Regions from separate parts of the Yersinia sp. SCPM-O-B-9106 (C-191) genome, predicted to be linked through region 2. Evidence: predicted binding sites of a transcription regulator. Region 2 holds the regulator's gene; each other region holds the start of a gene.

Region 1 (5,695 bases), 1.7 Mb from region 2:
TCATGGCGAGGCGAGCAGGGGAATCTGACGTCGCAACCAAAGGTTTGTTGACACGTGCAGTCTCGACACAAACCATTGTTTTATAACCATCATTTGGCATATCAACCATGCTGCTGGACAGCTCTGCACCTGGGTTCCATGCAACCACATCACTTTGATGATGATGATGTACTTCAATGGTCCGTTTCAGCGCGGCATCTTTTATCAAACTGTAAGTTTCTGGCTGGGTATAAATTCGGTCAGTCTGACCATCAAACACCAAATCGCCTTGTTGAGTGGCATCAGCCACTTTCAGCACTTTATCAAGATACTTTTCGCCTAAGCCACTGATCTTAATCTGGTTGATATCGCCAATCTGGAAATAAGTATGTAACGCAGCAACCGCTTCGTAATCGCCGTGTGATTCTAATTCCATTTCACATTCTTCACCTAGCTTGAAGCGGGCAATCAAAGTGAATGGATGTGGCCAGAATTGACGGGATGCATCACTGTCTTCCAGTGTGAAGGTCAGGATAACCCCATTTTCATTCTCATCATGGGCGCTAAGCGTCCATGGCAGTAAACGAGCAAAACCATGAGGAGGTTGCGCTGATGGGCCAAACCAAGGCCAACAAATGGGTACACCACCACGAATAGCGACACCGTTTTTAAATGGCGTGTTATTGCTCAACCAGATAACCGGTTGTTCACCGCTTGGTTGGTAAGCCAATAAATGAGCACCTTGCAAGCTAACTGCGGCACGTACTTTTGGATGGGAAACGACCACAATTGGCAGGTCATCCAACTGACGCTGACTGATGTAAGGTGAAATTTGTTCAACAACAGGTAGGGTGAAGATTTTCTCGTTCATTCGTTTGGCCTTATGAGAAAAGGGGCTGGAGATCCATTGAACTTCAGACTTTCGATAATATCACAGGCTTTAAATCTTGCAGCAAATCAACGATAAAGTAGTAGCGTATCATTGATATTGCGCAACTTTTTATAGGGCTGAAATGGGCAGGGCGGTGGGTTCATCAATGACAGGTAATAAAAAAGCCACTCGAATGAAAGTGGCTTTTGGTGGAAATTTATACTCTAAATATCAATCCATTATTTGGAGATATGAGAGATCAAATCCAGAACTTTGTTTGAGTAGCCAGTTTCGTTATCGTACCAAGAAACCAGTTTCACAAAGTTGTCATTCAACGCGATACCGGCTTTAGCATCGAATACTGAAGTCAGTTTTTCGCCGTTGAAATCGGTAGAAACAACGTCGTCTTCGGTGTAACCCAGAACGCCTTTCAGCTCGCCTTCTGAAGCTGCTTTGATTGCAGCACAGATTTCTTTGTAAGAAGCTGGTTTTTCCAGACGTGCAGTCAGGTCAACAACAGAAACGTTAGGAGTAGGAACGCGGAACGCCATACCCGTCAGTTTGCCGTTCAGTGCTGGGATAACTTTACCCACTGCTTTAGCTGCACCGGTAGAAGAAGGGATGATGTTCTGGGATGCGCCGCGGCCGCCGCGCCAGTCTTTGTGAGACGGGCCATCAACAGTTTTCTGAGTTGCGGTAGTTGCATGCACAGTGGTCATCAGCGCTTCAACGATGCCGAACTTGTCGTTGATCACTTTAGCCAGTGGAGCCAGGCAGTTAGTGGTACAAGAAGCGTTAGAAACGATTTCCTGACCTGCGTATTCTTTGTGGTTTACGCCCATAACGAACATTGGGGTGTCATCTTTAGACGGGCCAGTCAGAACAACTTTCTTCGCGCCAGCAGCGATGTGCTTACGTGCAGTTTCGTCGGTCAGGAACAAGCCAGTTGCTTCAGCAACAACGTCAACGTTGACTTCGTTCCACTTCAGGTTAGCCGGATCTCTCTCTGCGGTAACACGGATGGTTTTACCGTTAACAACCAGATGGCCGTCTTTTACTTCTATAGTACCGTCGAAACGACCGTGGGTAGAGTCGTATTTCAGCATGTACGCCATGTATTCAGCGTCCAACAGGTCGTTGATTGCAACGATCTCGATGTCAGAACGTTCCTGAGCAGCACGGAAAACAATGCGACCGATACGGCCAAAACCGTTGATACCTACTTTGATAGTCATATATTCCACCAGCTATTTGTTAGTGAATAAAAGGTTGGTTGTAAAATTACAAAAACCTTACCGAGCGTCAAGCGGAATCGTGTCAATTATTGCTACAAATCAAACCAAGGACGTTAGATCGAACATTAATCACGCGTTTCCAGATACGATTAGCCTCATTTTTATATTGGGGCGAATTATTCAGTTTAAAGTGAGAATCAGTAATATTTGCGATTTTTATCACATTTATACTGTTGCCACTTTGATGGCATACAGTTTAGGACAATTTTAACTGCTTTGTTGTTAATTTTTTGTTATTATTAGACGTTGTTTTCGTTGACTTTATTCCCTGCCAGAGAACCGCACAAATGGCTAAAGAACTGAACCCTACAGAAAATATTGAGAAACTGACCGATATTCAGCGGCATGTCACCCAACAGCGGGGGACGGAAGCACCTTTTAGCGGAAAGTTACTGCATAATAAGCGCGAGGGCATCTACCAATGTCTGTGCTGTCATCAGCCGCTTTTTATCTCAGAATCAAAGTTTGATTCCGGCTGTGGTTGGCCGAGTTTTTATCAGCCGCTTGATGCAGAATCTATCCGCTATATTGATGATTATTCTCATAATATGCACCGTGTTGAGATCCGTTGTGGTCATTGTGATGCGCACTTGGGGCATGTCTTCCCTGATGGCCCACAACCGACCGGCGAGCGCTATTGTGTGAACTCGGCATCACTGAATTTTGTTGATGATCAAAATGGTGAACAAACTGCAGGTTAAATGTGCATTTTTGTCCCTCATTTTAGATGTGAAAAATCGATTCAGCTTATTATTCGTTTACTGAGGATGCTCTGATGGAGCTTGAAGACCTGATTTCAGTGATGACGCCCGAAATTTACCAGCGTTTGATGCAAGCCGTTGAGTTAGGTAAATGGCCAGATGGGGTGGCACTGACGCCGGAACAGAAAGAGAACAGCCTGCAAATGGTCATGCTGTGGCAAGCGCGTCATAATAAGGATGCACAGCATATGAGCATCGGCACCGATGGCCAGATAGTGATGAAAACCAAACAAGAGCTGAAGCAGCAATTCAGCCAGCCGACACTGGTCAAGTTGAAGCCTGAGTGCTCACTAAGGTAAGTCAGGTTGAATGCACAATTTAAGTTGCAGGTTCAAACGGAGCCACATTCGGCTCCGTTGATGTTTATACCCGTCAACCCACCAGTGCTTTTATTTCAGCCATAAACTGTTCCAACGACTGTATGTTTGCTCCTGCTGCATTCATTGCATCAAGGGCCTGCTGGCTGTCTTGTGGTTGCAGATTGACCCCACGGCAACCCTCACTGATGACGGATGTTTTATAACCTAATGTCAATGCATCTAACACGGTGTATTTCACACAGTAATCTGTTGCCAACCCCATAATGAACAAATGGTCAATTCCCTGCTGTCGTAACCAATCGTCCAGCGGCGTTTTCGCTCGTCGACCATTGTCGAAAAAGGCGCTGTAGCTGTCGATATCAGGATCTTGGCCTTTACGGAAAATGTCGGTAATCGCCTCTTGATTTAACTGCGGATGCAAAGCCGCGCCAGACGTATTTTGGACACAATGCACTGGCCACCACACTTGGGGTAATCCCGCCAAATCACCGACAGCCCAAGGCTCAGCCTGTGAATTAACGGCAAAACTCCGGTGCCCGGCAGGGTGCCAATCCTGACTGGCGATGACCGGTATTTTATGTCTCAGACAGGTGTCAATGGCCTCATTAGCAATGGCAATCACTGCATCACCCTCGGCAACTGCCAACGCACCACCGGGACAAAAATCATTTTGCAAATCAATTAAGAGCAGTGCGGTATTCATTCACATTCCACCAAATCAGTTAGTCTCAGTCAGTTCGCCGCGCAGGTTTTGTTGCATCAACTGGCGAATCTCTTCGGGGGAGAGAGATTGGCTTAATAAATAATGCAATTTAGTCAGTGCCGCTTCCACCGTCATATCAAAGCCACTGATAACACCGGCGTGCGCTAACGCATTCCCGGTGGCATATCCGTCCATATTGACTCTGCCAGAAATACACTGTGTCAGATTCATCACTACAATACCGCGGTCGCTGGCATTTTTTAACTCATCTAATAACTCGGCTTTTTGTGGTGCATTTCCCACACCATAGGAGCGCAATATAAGCGCTTTTACCGGTTGCAACAGGAAATTGCGCACCACCGCCCCAGAGATTCCAGGATAAATAGTGACGACCCCAATGGGTTGAGGTGTGATCTTGTGAACAATCAATGGGCCGTTAACCGCCGGGGATTCGACTGCGGCCATCCGGCGAATATGAATCCCGGCCTCAAGCAACACCGACAAATTAGGAGAAGCAAAAGCATCAAATCCATCAGCATGTGCTTTGGTGGTGCGGTTACCGCGAAAAAGTTTGTTATTAAAGAACAAACTAACTTCATTCACCGGGTGATTGGCAGCCAGATAGAGCGCGTTGAGTAAGTTGGTTTGCCCGTCAGAACGCAACTCGGCTAAAGGAATTTGCGAACCGGTAACAATCACCGGTTTAGCTAAATTCTCCAGCATAAAAGAGAGGGCGGAGGCAGTAAATGCCATGGTGTCAGTGCCGTGCAAAATAACAAAGCCATCATATAAATCGTAATTTTGCTGAATATCATTGGCAATATGCTGCCAGTCCTCCGGTGTCATATCCGAAGAATCAATCAATGGGGCATATTCATGGATAGTAAAATCCGGCATCTCGGGGCGATGGAATTCCGGCATTAGCGCAAGCTGGCGCTGTAGATGGCCGGAAACAGGAATGTATCCGTTATCGGAGCGCTGCATGCCAATAGTCCCGCCAGTATAGGCGACATAAATAGATTTCTTTTGCATGGGTCATATGCCTAAAAAATAGTACAAAATGAGATAGATGAATTATAGGGCGACTGGCGAGGAAAAAAAGCCCGGCGGGTGCCGGGCAGAGTATTTATCTACTATTTACTCAATTGACTAGCGCACATCACCGCATGTTAGACATAAAACATAGCGATTCTGCGGGTCATTGAGTGTATTTAATAAATTGGGTTGATCTTTCACCGCTTGCGCCATTGCGGAAATAGGCGCAGGCAACCAGGCTTGAATTGCAGCAGGCAACATCGCCTGTACTGATGCGCTCATTTGACCGAAAATCAAATCACTGAGGCTGGGTTCATCAACAAACCAGTTCAGTTGCCAGGTTTTCAGTTGTGCCAGCTCAGCCACTTTCTTAACGGCGTCATCAAAGTCACCCAGTTGATCTACCAGACCATTATTTTTGGCATCCAGCCCAATCCACACATGGCCCTGCGCGATTTGGTCAACTTGCTCTGGCGTTTTGTGGCGGGCAGTCGCGACCAAATCAATAAAGGTTTTATAACCATTTTCGATATTGATTTGCATCATCTGAGAGAACTCAGGCGGCAAGTCTTTGGTCACAGAAATATTCGCCAGTGGTGAAGTCGCGACACCGTCGGTATGCACGCCAATGCTTTCCAGTGTGTTTTGGAAAGTATTAATCACCCCGAAAATACCAATCGAGCCGGTCAAAGTGCTTGGGTTAGCGATGATATAGTTAGCTGGGGTTGAGA
Region 2 (5,695 bases):
CTTCGTTGGTGATTGAACCCGAAGATATCCAGCAAGGTATGGCGCGTTTAGAAAGGGCGGTTGCCAGCCTGGTCAAAGGTTAAATCGTATTTTTGTCAACGGATTGTGGAGAGGTTTTTTGCCTCTCCTTTTTACGATGCCGTCCCCCGCAGTTTCCGGCTACGCCAAATACCGTGGTGCGGCTGTTGCTGCCATGCCAGCGATGAAACGGTATGCATCACACTCAAATGAGACAAAATACGCCGTAAATTACGTTCAAGTTCAGAGATTTGCGTATCAGTATCTCTATCTGGCATTTGAACAAAATCGTTATTCCCCTCACGGGTATCTGACTCTAGCCGTTGCTGACATTGTTGAATCGCCATTTCACAGAGCTGTAAATACTCTTCCGCCAACCTAACCGTCAGCTGAATGTGGTGTTTATCTGATTCTGCCGGTGACTCTGCCAATGGATAAGCCCGCGTCAGTATAGTCATCTCATTGATATTCCCGACAATAAGTTCGCTATGGGTGGCCCACAGACGCATGTCCGCCAGATATTCTGAGTTGAACCCCGGCTCCTGCATAGCTTCTTTCAGTGAACTGAGGACGGCGTTGCTGGCTTTGTTCACGTGGATGCGCTCAAACGACAGTTGCTCAATATTCGGATTAGGTTTCAACAGGATGCGCAGGATTCTCTGATAACTTTCCAGCGTTTGATGCGCATTTTTACGCAGTAAACCGCTTTGCCACTGCGGCCATAGCCACAATGTACTGGCAAAGGCCAATGCACAGCCGATTAACGTATCTAACAATCGCGGGATTAAAAAGTCCGCACCTTCGCCGGTCAATAACTGCAAGATATAGACCGTAGTGATGGTTCTGAGAATGACCGACCAGCCATAGTTTTTGCGTTGAACCAGATAGGCCCCCAGGGTGATAAGCAACATAATGCTTAGCGTGGTGCCTTCCGGCATTTGAAAATGCAGCAAAGCTGCCGCGAGTAACAGCCCAATCAGGGTGCCAAGGGCGCGGTGATGAATTCGAATTTTAGTGGCGTTATAGCCGTTTTGTGTGACCAGCATCACGGTGAGCAAAATCCAATAAGGTTTAGGCAGATGAATCAAGGTACCGATGTAACTGCCGGCGGCCAAAGTGACGCCAAGGCGAGCGGCATTCCGCAAGGCACTGGATTTAAAAGATAAATAGCTGGTGAGTGCTGGCCAGAACGGCTGAGATAGCTGGCTGGACATCAAAGCGCGTTCATACTGCGGGCGTTGGTCGCTCAGGATTTGGGTAACATGGCTGATATGGTAATAGAAGAATTGTGCCGCTGGGTTATCCGGATGCTGCTGGGCAATCTCTTCCAGTTCGACCAGCGCATCATCTGCACTGAAATGATTTTTCGCTCGGTGATGATAGAGAATATCATCGGCGATGGTGCGCATTTGCGTCGAGATAACCTGCATATTGCGCTTAAGGACTTTCTCTATCGGGCTTTGGTCAATTAACTCTTGCGTTTTTTCTGACTGACTCACTGCCGCGGTGATGTGTTCCTGTAAATCGAGCGCCATCTGAAACAAGTTCAATAGCCGTTTCCGCTCTTTTTTAGTGGCATTGTCTATCAAGTTAAATTGCTGATAAATCTGATTAATCTTGTCCATTATACCTTGTTGCCGGTCAAGCAACGGCGGTATTGCCTTTTCTAGCGCCACATGTTGACCCAACAAACTGTATTTAGCATCACAATAATCGGCCAACAAATGATAAAGCTGACTCAATGGCTCACGGATCGGCTGGTCTTTACATAACCGGAACCATAGCCAGGTAAATAGGCCATACCAGAGAGTCCCCACGGCACACATCAATGGCGCTTGCCAGATAGGCGTACGGCCTACCATGCTGAGGCTAAAAATAGCGGCGATAAGTGCGGCGGGGAGCAGGCGGCCATTGAGCTGGCTGATAGCGCCACTGACACCCAATATTAATGCCAAGCCAAGCATCACCGCAGGTAATGGAATATCCCACAGCAGCAGTTGTTGAGTCAGAAAACTACTGAAAGTAAAGATAGCCCCGCCGACAATCAGTCGCTGGAAGAAATGTTGATGGGGGGTATCTAGCGCTGCAATATTACAGCAGGCGGGTATCAGGGAGAACATCAACCCCAACCGCAATTCGCCTATCGCGAACCCCAATGCCGCCGGCAAGCAGAGAACAAGTGTCTGGCGGAGTGCATAATTGACTTCAGGATGATAAATAAGCCGTTGCCAATTCATATAGGCCCCAGAGATTTATTAATTACATAACATATACCCAGAAGGCGGCAATTGAGCGAGTCCCCAAGAATCTACTTACTTTAAGGTCAACGACCAGTAAGTGACTGGGGTGACAAATCTGCTGGGAGCAGATTTGAACGCTGCTTGCAGCGGCCTCGCAGAGGCGAGGCCCATGGACGGGCCGAGTAGTGAAAGCAGCCAACACACATGCAGCTTGAAGTATAACGGGTATAGAAGAAAACTGGTGCCGAGGGTATCGGCACCAGTTTATAGGGAATTAACGAGTGCCGTAAACGACAATCGTTTTACCATGCGCGGAGATCAGATTTTGATCTTCTAGCATTTTTAGTATCCGCCCCACAGTTTCGCGGGAACAGCCAACTATTTGACCAATTTCCTGGCGGGTAATCTTTATCTGCATCCCATCTGGGTGGGTCATGGCATCCGGTTGTTTTGCCAGATTAAGCAGCGTTTGTGCAATGCGCCCAGTGGCATCCAGGAAGGCGAGGTTACCCACTTTCTCAGATGTTATCTGTAAGCGATTCGCCATTTGTGACGACAGGCGCATCAAGATATCTGGATTAACCTGAATCAGCTGACGGAATTTTTTGTAAGAAATTTCAGCCACTTCACAGGCGGTTTTTGCCCTAACCCAAGCACTACGTTCTTGGCCTTCTTCAAATAATCCAAGCTCGCCGATGAAATCTCCCTGGTTTAAATAGGAGAGAATCATCTCTTTACCTTCTTCATCTTTGATAAGCACCGCAACGGAGCCTTTCACGATGTAGTAAAGCGTTTCGGCTTTTTCACCTTGGTGAATTAGCGTACTTTTCGATGGATATTTGTGGATATGGCAATGAGGCAGGAACCATTCGAGAGTCGGGTCTGTTTGTGGCTTGCCGAGAACCATTCGCTGTTATCCTCTGTTGTTATCGCAGCCTAACTTAACAGGGCTCAGAGTTCCCTGTACGGCGTGCTTATAAAATACACTTTCATTTAGCATATTAATTTGCTCAACTGCCGAAAGGTATAGCCAAGATGCGTACCGAGTAGAAACCCTTCACTGAGTATTGAGAAGCTACCCTATTTAATTCTAAATACAACACTTTCGGTTCTGTTTGTAGCACAGGATGAGGTCGGTGTCTTGTGTTGTATCGCTTCAGCATGATGAACATCGGGTTACATTGCCAGTTTGTAAATGAAAGGGTAGTCTGAATGAGAAAATTTAACCGGGAGCATGAGTTATGCAAGCACGTGTAAAGTGGGTTGAAGGGCTGACATTTTTAGGTGAATCCGCATCTGGTCATCAAGTTTTAATGGATGGAAATGCAGGAGATAAAGCCCCTAGCCCGATGGAAATGTTGTTAATGTCGGCGGGGGGCTGTAGCGCAATTGATGTCGTTTCCATTTTGCAAAAGGGGCGCAACGATGTGCGCGATTGCGAAGTGACATTAACCTCGCAGCGCCGGGAAGAAGCACCGCGCCTGTTTACCCAAATTAACCTGCATTTTATTGTCAGCGGCAAAGGGTTGACTGATAAAATTGTTGAGCGTGCAGTTGAGCTTTCAGCAGAGAAATATTGCTCGGTTTCTTTGATGTTAGGGAAAGCGGCGACTATTACCCACAGTTTTGAGATCCGCGAAATCGCCTAAATAAATCCTTCGCCCTTGCAGCTGCAGAGTTGCTAACCGCCTACCTGCAGCTCCAAGACAGAAGAATTATCCGATCTTCTTGCCTTCCAGCAATTGCTGCACCAGCGGGGCCATAATCAGCTCCATTGCCAGCCCCATCTTCCCGCCGGGGACAACCAACGTGTTGATATTGGAAATAAAAGACCCTTGCAGCATTGCCAATAAGTAGGGGAAATCGATTTGGTCCAAACCTCGGAAATGAATGACAACAAAACTTTCATCCAGTGAGGGAATGGCTTTAGCAGCAAATGGGTTTGAGGTATCGACGGTCGGCACGCGCTGAAAGTTAATGTGGGTGCGCGAGAACTGCGGCGTAATGTAGCTAATGTAATCGTCCATGGAGCGCACCACGGAATCCATCACCGCCTCACGGGAATGGCCGCGCTCACCGGTATCCCGGACTAATTTTTGAATCCACTCCAGGTTGACGATGGGCACCACGCCGACCAGTAAATCTACATGTTTTGCCACATCATGATGCTCGGTCACGACTCCGCCGTGCAGCCCTTCATAAAATAATACATCGGTGGGTTCTGGCAGCGCCTCCCAAGGGGTGAAAGTGCCCGGAATTTGGTTATAAGGTACAGCTTCATCATAAGTGTGCAAATACTTACGTGAACGCCCCGAGCCATTTTTGCCGTACTCTTCCACACTGTCTTCTAACTGACCAAAGTCATTGGCTTCTGGGCCAAAATAGCTGATATGACGCCCTTGATCCCGTGCCTTACGGATGACGGTATCCATTTCTGGGCGGGTATAGCGGTGGAAGCTATCGCCCTCAATTTGCGCCGCGCGAATATTCAATTGCTGAAAAATTTTGCGAAACGCCAGGCTGGTTGTCGTCGTCCCTGCGCCACTTGAGCCGGTGACGGCTATAACCGGATGTTTAGTTGACATATTAGCTGTAACTCCATGGGGTTAGATCCTCAGTGGACAGGCTGAAATTGGCTGTTTTTTAGCGCTAATGGCTGATTTTTTTAGGGCTAAGGGCTATTTTTAGGGCAAATTGTCCGGCTTGTCACTCTGATTTTACTCGGCGAGTGTCGTGATCCGGCGAGGATTATGGCAACTCTTCGGCACCGGCTCGAAATGCACCGCGCGGCATAATATTGATGGTCTCGTGTAACTCGGACCAGACCAAAACCGCCCCACCACTGACCAACTGACGGCGGACGTCTTCGACTTTTTGGGTCAATGAGCGCTCATGCTCGCCGTAATCTGTGCCTTCACGTAGCACAAAGGCTTCCAGCAGATTATCCAGTGTTTCACTGTCGACTTGTTGCCAAGGGATCATCATGATGATTGCTCCAAATAGGGGGAAAGCCAGGCTGGAATACGTTGTTCCAGCCACATTTGTGGGTGTTTTAAGGAGCCGCCGACAAAACCGACATGGCCGCCGTGCTCTGTGAGCTGATAATCAATATTGTCCGGTAACTCGTTGAGATTCGGGATAACCTCGGCGGTCATGAATGGATCATCTTTGGCATGAATGATAAGTAGCGGCGTCTTAATTTGTGACAACTTAGGTAAAGCGCTACAACGCCGATAATAATCCAACGCATCATTGAAGCCATGTATTCTAGCCGTTATAACATCATCAAACTCTCTGATTCGCCGCAGTCCTTTCAATTGAGTCAGATCCAACGGCAGGCTGCCGGGGTAATGCAGTAGCTTACGGGTGGCATTTAATTTGAGTTGGTTCAACAAATAGCGCTGATAAACCCGAGAGAAACCTTGCTCCATGCGGTC
Region 3 (5,695 bases), 1.8 Mb from region 2:
ATCGACACAAGCTGAACGGCAGCAGTTTGATCACTTTATCCGCAGTTTTTCATTTAGGCGATGCGCATCACGTTTTTGATGAAAGTAAGTTAACTATTTCATTATTTATGAGATATGGATCGCCAAAAATTCTCTCAATTCAGGTAAACTGCGCGACTTTCATACAATACACTTTCTCTTTTAACCTTTGTTGCGCAGGTAAATACTGATGAACATTATTCTGATGATTGCTATTACCACTGGCATTCTCTCAGGTATTTGGGGTTGGGTTGCGGTTAGCCTCGGGCTTATCAGTTGGGCGGGGTTTCTCGGCTGCACCGCCTACTTTGCCTGCCCACAAGGCGGCTTAAAAGGGTTGCTTATCACCCTGTTAACCTGCGTGAGTGGGGTATTCTGGGCGATGATGATTATTCAGGGTAGTGCCTTACAGCCTGAATGGGCCATCCTTGGCTATGTGTTGACTGGCATGGTGGCGTTTTTGATGTGTATCCAGGCCTGCCAGCAGTGGCTATCCTTTGTCCCCGGCACCTTTATTGGGGCTTGCGCCACTTTCGCTGGTAATGGCCATTGGAAACTGGTGATTGTCTCGCTGTTAGTCGGGGTGGTGTTTGGTTATGCGATGAAGAACAGTGGGTTGTGGTTGGCGGCGCGGCGGAGTCAAAAGGGGAGTTCCTTGGAGTCTTCGATAGAGGTTGATTAAGTTGAATGGGAGACACAGGATCGGATCAGTTTTCGGTTGATATTCAATCTGTTCTTACTTGATCTTCAGCGCCTCAACCGAGCCGGAGGGCAGGCCGGCACCCTTTGGCGGTTGAGGCAATGGCGGTAAAGCGAACCGTAAAGTTCTGACAACCGAACAGGATCATCAAATTAAATCATAAAAGATGATTTGCCACTTTAACCACTATCTTGCGCAGCGGCGCAACTTCTCCCAGTGTTCCCATCGGGCGATGTAACTCGCCAGGGAACAGCAGAGCGATATCGCCGGGAGCCAGTGTTAACAAGGTTTCGCTAGTAATACCTTCAAATAAACCGAAATCCCGCTCAGTATCAAAATCCATCGTTGGGCGCTGGCCCTGAGCTGACGGTGAAGCGCCAATCACCTCACTACCTTCCAGCAAAATATGAATATCAATGTAATAATGATGTAATTCAGGCGCTTGCTCATACAAAGGTTTGGACGCGGCAATAATGTGATTTAGGTAAATCTCGCGGCCTTCAATATCTTGTTCCCCGGCAGGAAGATTGACTAAATCCATTTTGCTGATGGCGGCCAGTGTGCGGCGGATAGCATCCGGATAAAGTGGGTTATTCACCGCGCTTTTTAGTTCATCAAGTATCATAATTATTCCCATATTCCTGCGTGTACATCATGCCGGGCACTTAAGCACAATGACTGATATTATTTTCTGGCTCCAGCGCGGCAATGCAGTGTTCAACAACACCGGCAATGTCAGGCGAGATATCGATTGGAATGATGTCCGGCTCACGGGCATCAGGTGTTTCCAGTGTTGCGAACTGGCTCTTTAACAGGCTTTCCGGCATAAAATGCCCCGCCCGCTGTTGCATTCGGTGCAACACTAAATCGTAATCGCCGGTCAGCCACAGAAAGCGAATACCCTGATTCCCCTCACGTAAACGGTCGCGATATTGTTTTTTTAGTGCCGAACAGACTAAAAAACCCACTTCATTTTTTTGTTGTAAGCTGTATGCCACATCACTTAGCCGCTCAAGCCACGGAGCACGGTCGCTATCATTAAGCGGCTGACCCGATGCCATCTTTTGGATATTGGCGCGTGGGTGCAGATCGTCACCATCTATAAATTTGGCGTTAAGCGCCAGCGCCAGCGCCTGACCCACACAGGATTTACCTGTGCCGGATACGCCCATAACAATAATACATTTACCAGACATAGCTTTCCTCTGTTACCTATCAAGCAGATAACTGACTGAATTCGGATCAAACTGCAACCAGCATGCCACCATCAACAAACAACAGATGACCATTAACAAAGTCTGATGCTTTGGAAGACAGATACACTGCTGCCCCAATCAACTCTTCCGGATCTCCCCAACGGGCGGCTGGCGTGCGTTTGCACAGCCAATCAGTGAAAGCCTTATCGTCGACCAGTGCTTTTGTCATATCGGTTTTGAAATAACCCGGCGCAATACCATTCACTTGAATATTGTAACGGGCCAGCTCAACACACATCCCGCGCGTCAACATCTTCACTGCCCCTTTAGAGGCGGCATATGGCGTAATAGTGTCGCGGCCTAATTCGCTTTGCATTGAGCAAATATTAATAATCTTACCGCGTTGGCGTTTAACCATATAACGGGAGACAGCTTGTGAAACCAAGAATACTGATTTCTGGTTTACCGCGATCACATCATCCCAATCTTTTTCTGGGAATTCAGTAAAAGCGTGGCGGCGCTGAATACCGGCGTTATTAATTAAGATGTCAATGGCACCAATGTTATTTTCTATTTGTGCAATCGCGTCATTAACAGCATCATGGTCAGTGACATTAAATGCCGCTGCATAAGCAACAAAACCGCTGTCGCGTAATTCGGCGACGGCTTTTTCTGCTCGTTCTGCGGTAATATCATTAATTATTATTTCTGCACCAAATTCAGCCAGACCTTTAGCTAATAAAAACCCAATGCCTTGTGCAGAACCGGTAATTAATACTTTGCGGTTTTCTAACGAAAATAAATTCTTCATAATGAATTCCTGATGAAAATGACGCTTATTAAGCGACATTATAAAATCAATATTATTGAATAATGACTGCGTGAAAACATGTGCCTATCAAACCGTTTTCTGTCTCATCAAACTGTGACGAAGATCACTTTAAATCATGTTACGGCAAGCTGTTACCACTTACGTGAGCGACATCGCCTTGAGAGCGGCAAAATACGACTATTTGTGGGGGCTTTATTCATCTCTGGGGGCGGATGCAGATTAACTTATTGATAATAATAGAACTAAATAATAGGAATCATGATTGTTATTGTATTTTAAATCAGTAACATGCTTTTCATTACCTCCGCTAACAGTGCATAATCACTTCATCCCATCCCACACTCTTGTTCCAGGTATATGCCATGAAAAACCAGCGTGTTACGTTACAGGATATCGCGTTACTAGCAGGCGTGACCAAAATGACAGTCAGCCGCTACTTACGCACGCCGGAAAAAGTGGCCCCAGAAACCGGTGAACGTATTGCCCAAGTGATGGCTGAAGTCAATTATAGTGTTGATTCAGAAGGGGAAACTAGCCTCAATCAAAAAAGTCCAAGAATTGGTATTTTGGTGCCATCCTTTAATAACCAAATTTTCTCCGATTTACTGGCGGGTATTGAGTCGGTCACTGCTGCTAGTGGCTATCAAACGCTGGTCGTTAACTATAATTACAATAAAGAACGTGAAGAAGAACAAATAGTTAATCTATTGTCATGCCAGATTTCCGGGTTGATACTCACCGATTCTGAACATACTTTACGTGCGGATAAGTACCTAAATGCTTCGGAACTTCCGGTCGCGCAAGTGATGGATTTGGAACCACAGTTCAACCGTATTACCGTCGGTTTTAATAATTATCAGGCGGCTTATGATATGACGGCGACACTGTTGGCAAGCGGCAAACAGCATGTTGTCTATTTCGGTTCTATGTCTGATGTGCGAGATCGCAAGCGTTATCAAGGATATAGCCAGGCAATGATTGATACCGGGTTCGCACCGCTGCATATTACGCCCAACAAAGTCTCATCTGTCTCTATTGGTGCCGGTATGTTGGCATTGGCACGACAAATGTATCCGCAAGTTGATGCTATTTTCTGTACCAATGATGATATGGCGGTGGGCGTGTTACAAGAATGCTTGAAACTGGGCATGGCGGTGCCAGCGGAAATAGCGATTTCCGGTTTTCATGGGCTGGATATCGGCCAGGCGACCACTCCTGTGCTAGCCAGTGTCACCACTCCGCGTTTTGAAATGGGCAAAGTGGCTGCTGAAATATTGATTAAGAAAATCAAAAAAATCCCTACAATTGAACAGGTTGACCTACATTATCGTATTTCACTGGGGGGAACTATTTAATACTTTCGCTGTTGCTGAAAGATATACAAATTATCTATAACTGCCATTGTGCTCTTTAATGGCAGTGAGTCTTTCCCTCGAATAGTCCACCAAGATACTCCTCCTGAACATAACAAATAGCGCCAATCCATAACATTTTGTTTAAGTCATGGGATTAATCATTAACGCTGGCTTGATTAGCTGAAACAATTCAGCAGGAACAATGATAGGTCGGTCACGTTACCGGTAACATGTTTTCTTAACATGATTTACAGTGACCTGCGTCACAAAATAAAACATTGAAAACAGGTCTCATAATGACATTCGCTGAATGGCTCATCATCCGATGATTACCCGCCGCCATTTTGGTTTTGATTTATTGACATGATCAGGTACTCGTTATGAAAAACAGCAAGTCATCTTCCTTCAAACAAGCCGTATTGATTATCGCCCCGGTAATGGATTATTTGACGGAGAAGTTGGAACAGAATTTCACTGTTCACAAACTCTTTCAGGTTACGGATACTGCTGAGTTTTTTGCGGCGCAGGGCAAGAATATAAAAGGCATTGTGACTCGGGGTGATGTCGGTGTAACCAACGAAGTGCTGGCGTTATTACCCGAAGTACAGATTATCTCAATCTTCGGTGTCGGCACGGATGCAGTGGATTTGGACACAACTCGCGAGCGCAATATCATTGTAACTACTACCCCCGGCGTATTGACCGACGATGTGGCCGATACAGCTCTGGGACTGATTATTGCAACTTCGCGGCGTCTATGTCAGGCCGATAAATTCCTCCGCGCTGGTCAATGGCCGCACAGTAGCTTGCCATTAGCATCTAAAGTGACTGGTAAACGTCTGGGTATTTTTGGTATGGGCCGGATTGGTCAAGCCATTGCCCGTCGCGCAGCTGGTTTTGATATGCAAATTGCCTATACCGACACCGTGCACATCGAAAGTCTGCCATATCAATATGTGCCGGACTTAATCAGCCTTGCCAAGCAAAGTGATATTTTGGTCGTGGCTATTTCGGGCGGTAAAGACAGTATCGGTCTGATTGATAAAGCTATTTTCGCTGCTATGCCAAACCATGCTCTGCTGGTTAATATTGCCCGTGGCAGTATGGTTAATCAGGATGATTTAATCCATGCACTACAACAGAAAGAAATTGGCGGGGCGGGTTTGGATGTCTTTGCAGATGAGCCTAATGTGCCGCAAACATTAATCGAAATGGACAATGTGGTATTACTGCCGCATATCGCCAGCGCCACCATAGAAACCCGGATTCAAATGAGTGATATTGTATTCTCAAATATTCATGCTCATTTCTCTGGCGAGAAAGCACCTACGGCCATTACTTACTAATTAAGAAGAGATATGAGGGTTAATTAAATTAATCCTCAACTTATTATAATAAAAATAAAAGACCACATCGTGCATTTTAAATAACTGGCAAATTATTCTAATTTGTTAGCGGCATTCTCTACGCTATTTTCTGAATAGTGTAGGAATTATTCAGCTAGAGAAAGAGGCGTGTTGATATGGACAGTAAGATCCCTAATGCCCGTTGGTTCCGCGTTATTGTGCCAATAATGATTGCTTGTATTATTTCT
Region 4 (5,695 bases), 1.0 Mb from region 2:
ACCTGCCATGACAAGTGAACTGCAACCTGTTCTGGCGGCAAGCTATTGATATAGTGATGATTCAGCCATTGTAGTTTTTCAGTATTGAAAGCACTGGCAGATTTGCTGACCGCATCCAGTGTGAATAGCTCGGTCATCTCAGCAACAGAGAATATTTCTTGATCACCATGAGACCAGCCCAGGCGGACCAGGTAGTTCAACAGCGCTTCTGGCAGATAGCCGTCATCGCGGTATTGCATCACACCGACCGCGCCATGGCGCTTAGACAGTTTTTTGCCGTCATCACCCAAAATCATTGAAACGTGGGCATATTCAGGAACCGGCGCGCCTAGCGCTTTCAAGATATTAATCTGTCGCGGGGTATTATTGATATGGTCTTCACCACGGATAACATGGGTGATTTCCATATCCCAGTCATCAACCACCACGCAGAAGTTATAAGTCGGCGAACCATCGGTACGGCGGATGATTAAATCATCCAGCTCTTGGTTGCTGAATTCGATTGGGCCACGGATTTTATCATCGAAAATAACCGAGCCTTCCTGTGGGTTACGAAAACGCACGACAGAAGGTTCATCAGCACCATGGGTACACTGGCTATCGCGGCAGCGGCCATCGTAGCGGGGTTTTTCACCATTGGCCATTTGGGCTTCGCGCAATTCATCCAGACGCTCTCTGGAGCAATAGCATCTATAAGCAGTGCCGTTTTCCAACATTTGGTCAATGACCGCATTGTAGCGATCGAAACGTTTGGTTTGGAAATACGGGCCCTCATCCCAATCCAGATTTAGCCAGTTCATACCGTCCATAATGGCGTCGATAGCTTCCTGAGTTGAGCGCTCAAGATCGGTATCTTCAATACGCAAAACAAATTCACCACCAAAGTGGCGAGTGAACAACCAGGAATACAACGCGGTACGTGCGCCACCGACGTGAAGATAGCCGGTAGGACTGGGTGCAAAACGGGTTTTGATTTTCATTGGGTTCGATGCCTTATTACGCTACGCCGACCAGCAAAAGCTGGCTGTTGCTCGAAATTCGAAAAAGTAGGCGACATTCTACCACCCTGAGACAATTCCTCAACGATGTTACCGGTATGCCAAGGTTCATAGTGGCGATAAATATCGCATCCTGTTTAAATTTGCGGCGAACGATTGTTTTCGTTTTAAAAACCGTTGACTCACTTCGAACTATCCCTATAATGCGACTCCAACAACACGGCGGGGCGATTAGCTCAGTTGGTAGAGCATCTCCTTTACACGGAGGGGGTCATCAGTTCGAATCTGGTATCGCCCACCAAACTCGACGTGTTATAAAGTAAATGAAATACAAAGCATTAAATGAGATAGATGAGGGCGATTAGCTCAGTTGGTAGAGCATCTCCTTTACACGGAGGGGGTCATCAGTTCGAATCTGGTATCGCCCACCACTCATCCCTCATTGTTTTGAAGTATCAAAGTAGTAGAAGTGGGCGATTAGCTCAGTTGGTAGAGCATCTCCTTTACACGGAGGGGGTCATCAGTTCGAATCTGGTATCGCCCACCACTTCTATACTTTCAGCATTATATAATGGGTCGTTAGCTCAGTTGGTAGAGCAGTTGACTTTTAATCAATTGGTCGCAGGTTCGAATCCCGCACGACCCACCATTATATCTAGTATCTTATTAAATCCCTCAAACTCAGAAGTTGCATACTACACGATATCGTGTGGGTGAGACCCTGCGTTCAGGTTCGAGCCGAGCGAAGCGAGACAGCAACGCTTCAGCGTTGACCCGAAGGGCGAGGCCAGCGGCCGAGTCATCCCACGACCCACCATTATATCTAGTATCTTATTAAATCCCTCAAACTCAGAAGTTGCATACTACACGATATCGTGTGGGTGAGACCCTGCGTTCAGGTTCGAGCCGAGCGAAGCGAGACAGCAACGCTTCAGCGTTGACCCGAAGGGCGAGGCCAGCGGCCGAGTCATCCCGCACGACCCACCATTATATCTAGTATCTTAGTAACCCCCCAAAACTTCCAAATAGCTATTTCCCCCATTTCTTTTTACCGACTTATATCTTTAGCTTTTTAACCTGCCAATAAGCATCATTACATCAAATAGCATGCCCTCGAATCACAGGCATAAAAAAAGGCGCCGTAGCGCCTCTTTAGAGATTATTTTCTGATACTTAGAGTACCAGGCCCGCGATAGACGCAGACAGCACACTGACCAGTGTAGAGCCGTACAGCAGCTTCAAGCCAAAACGAGAAACGACATTACCTTGGTGCTCATTCAGGCCTTTAATCGCACCGGCGACGATGCCGATGGAAGAGAAGTTAGCGAATGAAACCAGGAATACGGACAGAATACCCACACTACGTGGTGACAATTCTGATGCCACTTTCTGCAAGTCCATCATGGCCACAAATTCGTTAGAAACCAATTTGGTTGCCATTATACCGCCGACTTGCAAGGCTTCATGAGCAGGAATGCCCATTACCCAAGCAAACGGGAAGAAGACATAGCCCAAAATACCCTGGAAGCTAATACCAAACAGCAGGCTAAACAGAGCATTCATCGCAGCAATCAATGCGATAAAACCAATCAGCATTGCTGCTACGATAATGGCAACTTTGAAACCGGCCAAGATGTATTCACCCAGCATTTCAAAGAAGCTTTGACCTTCATGCAAGTTGCTCAGCTGTAACTCTTCTTCATCCTCAGCTTTATACGGGTTGATTAGCGACAACACGATAAAGGTGCTGAACATGTTAAGCACCAGCGCGGCGACCACGAATTTCGCGTCCAGCATTGACATATAAGCACCGACAATTGACATCGAGACTGTCGACATTGCCGTTGCTGCCATGGTGTACATGCGTTTTTCAGACATTTTGCCTAAAATATCTTTATAGGCGATGAAGTTTTCAGATTGGCCCAGAATCAGTGAACTGACTGCGTTGAATGATTCCAGCTTACCCATGCCGTTAACTTTGGACAATAAAGTCCCAATAATACGAATAATGACGGGCAGAACTTTAATGTACTGCAGAATACCAATGAGAGCAGAAATAAAGACGATAGGACACAGCACTCTCAGGAAGAAGAATGCGAGGCCTTTATCCCCCATGTTACCGAAGACAAAATCAGTGCCGGTAGCAGCGAACCCCAGTAATTTGTCGAAAAAGCCCGCGAATCCTTTCACAAAACCTAATCCAACTTCTGAATGGAGGAAGAAGTACGCCAGCAACACTTCAATAACCAATAATTGAATAACAAACCGAATGCGGATGCTTTTGCGATCTTTGCAGATAACAAGAGCCAATATGGCCACTACGACTAAGGCCAACGCAAACTGTAGAATATGGGACATATGTGCTCCAAATTAGAGGCAGACTAGGTTTTGGTGGACATTTTATGTAACGGCTACATTAAAAACGAGATATAGACCGCAAATATAGAAATTCACTTTCATAAATGCAAACAAATTAGTGGGGTTGATCACAAAAAATAGGATGTTAATAATATGCTACAGGGATAGTGTAAATATGCTAGTTTGAACAATTGTAGTGAGCGAGCTCGGAAATTGCGATGCAGTATTTAACACAATTTTTCAGAAACCAAGAGCGCCTCCCTTACTGCACGGCAGATTACGCGGTATTAGCTATCAGAGAGATAAGTTTCACCATTCTAAATGCGCTTGATAATTATTATCATTTAGATATTATGGGTGATAAGAGAGTAGCCGTAAATTTCCAAGGGTAATACTGAATGTTGAATAGCCGTGCTGTCGATACACCCCGCCGTAACTCAAGGAGGATCAAACTCTCCCTGATGGGGCCTGCCTTTATTGCTGCCATTGCCTATATCGACCCCGGTAACTTTGCGACTAACATTCAAGCCGGAGCTACCTTTGGCTATACTCTCTTATGGGTGGTGGTGTGGGCTAATGTCATGGCGATGTTAGTCCAATTGCTGTCAGCAAAACTTGGGATCGCGACCGGTAAGAATCTGGCGGAGCATATTCGTGATCGTTTCCCACGCCCGGTAGTATGGGCTTACTGGGTGCAGGCCGAGATTATCGTGATGGCAACAGACTTGGCCGAGTTTATCGGAGCCGCTATCGGCTTCAAATTGCTGCTGGGTGTAACACTGCTACAAGGTGCGGTACTGACTGGCATCGCCACTTTCCTCATTCTTATGCTGCAAAACCGTGGGCAAAAGCCAATCGAAATGGTGATTGGTGGGCTGCTTTTGTTCGTCGCGGCATCTTATATTGTTGAACTGATTTTCTCTCAACCTGAACTGGCGGCCCTGGGGCGCGGGATGATTATTCCGAGCTTACCTAACAGTAACGCGGTGTTTTTAGCCGCCGGGGTCTTGGGGGCGACAATTATGCCGCACGTCATTTACCTGCATTCAGCATTAACACAGACGGAAAGCAAAGAATCCAAAACTGAGCGCTACGCCTCAACCAAGTTTGATGTGGCGATTGCCATGACGATTGCTGGTTTTGTGAATTTGGCCATGATGGCAACCGCTGCTGCGGCTTTCCATTTCAATGGTTATCAACATGTTGCCGAAATCGAAGAAGCCTATTTGACCTTGCAACCCTTGCTGGGCAATGCTGCCGCTACAGTTTTTGGCTTGAGTTTGGTTGCCGCCGGCCTGTCATCGACAGTGGTGGGCACCATGGCTGGGCAAGTGGTGATGCAGGGGTTTGTGCACTTTTATATTCCAATGTGGCTACGCCGCGCGATCACTATGTTGCCGTCCTTTATTGTCATTATGATCGGCATGGACGCGACTAAAATACTGGTGATGAGCCAAGTTTTACTGAGCTTTGGCATTGCATTGGCGCTGGTGCCGTTATTGGTATTCACCGGCAATAAAGAATTGATGGGGGAGTTGGTTGATAACAAACTGACTCAGATTCTGGGTAAATTTGTTGTCTTGTGCGTAATTGGATTAAATGGTTATCTGCTGGCGAGTCTGCTTTAGGTTTATCAGTCAGACGGGTTAAAGATATAAACCCGTCTGAGAGACTGCACGCGAGTTAGTCGTGATGGTGATGGTTACGCCCTTGGCCACGGTGATGTTTTTTGCCGCGGTTGTCATGATGCTTGTCATGTTTCCAGTAGCGCCCTTCGCGGTAATAATAGTTCTTTTTCCACCAATTTCTCTCTTGCCAGCGGTGACCATCCCAGTAATGACCATGACGATTACGCTCGCCTAAATCTCGCCCTTGATGATTTTTCCACCATTGGCGGTCGCGCCAGTCATAACCATCCCAATAATTACCATTGCGATCCTGTTCGCCAATGTGTAAAGAAATACTGGGCAGCAATTCAATGCTCTCGGCATTCGCCATGGGGATAAGAGGGAACCAGGCTAATATTGTTATCAGCAATATGGTTATCGACGGCCAAGGTTTTATCTTTCTCGGCCTCAGGATACTCAGCTTTAACATTGTTGATTTAAATATGGCCGTCTTTAACATTATTTATCCTTTTTTTGCCTTATAGGCTATGGCGTCATCTTAAACAGAAAGTCAGCCGTTGAGATTCGGATAAAACTGTAAAATACGGATTTAGGATTTATCTGTGGGGATAATGAAGAGGGGCACAGGGGGCATCCCCCCTGTTTAGTGATTAAAAAGAGAACGTTTACACTAAAATATCTTCAATCGCTTTTATTTCTGCGTCACTGAAC

The links. The regulator CRP, encoded in region 2, controls carbon source genes, mostly activating them, when cyclic AMP is high. The targets are predictions, from matches to a motif close to ATGTGANNNNNNTCACAT.
Region 1: msrB (peptide-methionine (R)-S-oxide reductase MsrB) is a predicted target of CRP. The motif match lies at 2,293-2,310, and genes of this name have one in related genera.
Region 3: idnO (gluconate 5-dehydrogenase) is a predicted target of CRP. The motif match lies at 2,838-2,855, and genes of this name have one in related genera.
Region 4: OP863_RS05940 (NupC/NupG family nucleoside CNT transporter) is a predicted target of CRP. The motif match lies at 3,473-3,490, and genes of this name have one in related genera.

Annotation. Positions count from the first base shown of each region.
Region 1 is NZ_CP110791.1:2,026,538-2,032,232, forward strand. Features, by position in the region: gene OP863_RS09350 (D-hexose-6-phosphate mutarotase) at 1-850, opposite strand, end outside; gene gapA (glyceraldehyde-3-phosphate dehydrogenase) at 1,090-2,085, opposite strand; gene msrB (peptide-methionine (R)-S-oxide reductase MsrB) at 2,433-2,846, shown strand; gene OP863_RS09365 (YeaC family protein) at 2,921-3,205, shown strand; gene pncA (bifunctional nicotinamidase/pyrazinamidase) at 3,279-3,929, opposite strand; gene ansA (asparaginase) at 3,945-4,961, opposite strand; gene sppA (signal peptide peptidase SppA) at 5,079-5,695, opposite strand, start outside.
Region 2 is NZ_CP110791.1:278,565-284,259, forward strand. Features, by position in the region: gene argD (bifunctional acetylornithine/succinyldiaminopimelate transaminase) at 1-83, shown strand, start outside; gene OP863_RS01085 (YccS/YhfK family putative transporter) at 132-2,255, opposite strand; gene crp (cAMP-activated global transcriptional regulator CRP) at 2,533-3,165, opposite strand; gene OP863_RS01095 (OsmC family protein) at 3,500-3,907, shown strand; gene OP863_RS01100 (phosphoribulokinase) at 3,974-4,843, opposite strand; gene OP863_RS01105 (YheU family protein) at 5,007-5,243, opposite strand; gene OP863_RS01110 (hydrolase) at 5,240-5,695, opposite strand, start outside.
Region 3 is NZ_CP110791.1:2,919,851-2,925,545, reverse strand. Features, by position in the region: gene OP863_RS13350 (hypothetical protein) at 1-79, shown strand, start outside; gene OP863_RS13345 (DUF1097 domain-containing protein) at 209-700, shown strand; gene OP863_RS13340 (YhcH/YjgK/YiaL family protein) at 876-1,343, opposite strand; gene OP863_RS13335 (gluconokinase) at 1,384-1,914, opposite strand; gene idnO (gluconate 5-dehydrogenase) at 1,961-2,725, opposite strand; gene OP863_RS13325 (substrate-binding domain-containing protein) at 3,109-4,101, shown strand; gene OP863_RS13320 (2-hydroxyacid dehydrogenase) at 4,482-5,447, shown strand; gene OP863_RS13315 (MFS transporter) at 5,624-5,695, shown strand, end outside.
Region 4 is NZ_CP110791.1:1,298,690-1,304,384, forward strand. Features, by position in the region: gene gltX (glutamate--tRNA ligase) at 1-980, opposite strand, end outside; tRNA gene OP863_RS05910 (tRNA-Val) at 1,224-1,299, shown strand; tRNA gene OP863_RS05915 (tRNA-Val) at 1,354-1,429, shown strand; tRNA gene OP863_RS05920 (tRNA-Val) at 1,470-1,545, shown strand; tRNA gene OP863_RS05925 (tRNA-Lys) at 1,572-1,647, shown strand; RNA gene OP863_RS05930 (RtT sRNA) at 1,692-1,818, shown strand; RNA gene OP863_RS05935 (RtT sRNA) at 1,860-1,985, shown strand; gene OP863_RS05940 (NupC/NupG family nucleoside CNT transporter) at 2,172-3,356, opposite strand; gene OP863_RS05945 (Nramp family divalent metal transporter) at 3,755-4,984, shown strand; gene OP863_RS05950 (DUF2502 domain-containing protein) at 5,040-5,483, opposite strand; gene OP863_RS05955 (aldo/keto reductase) at 5,650-5,695, opposite strand, start outside.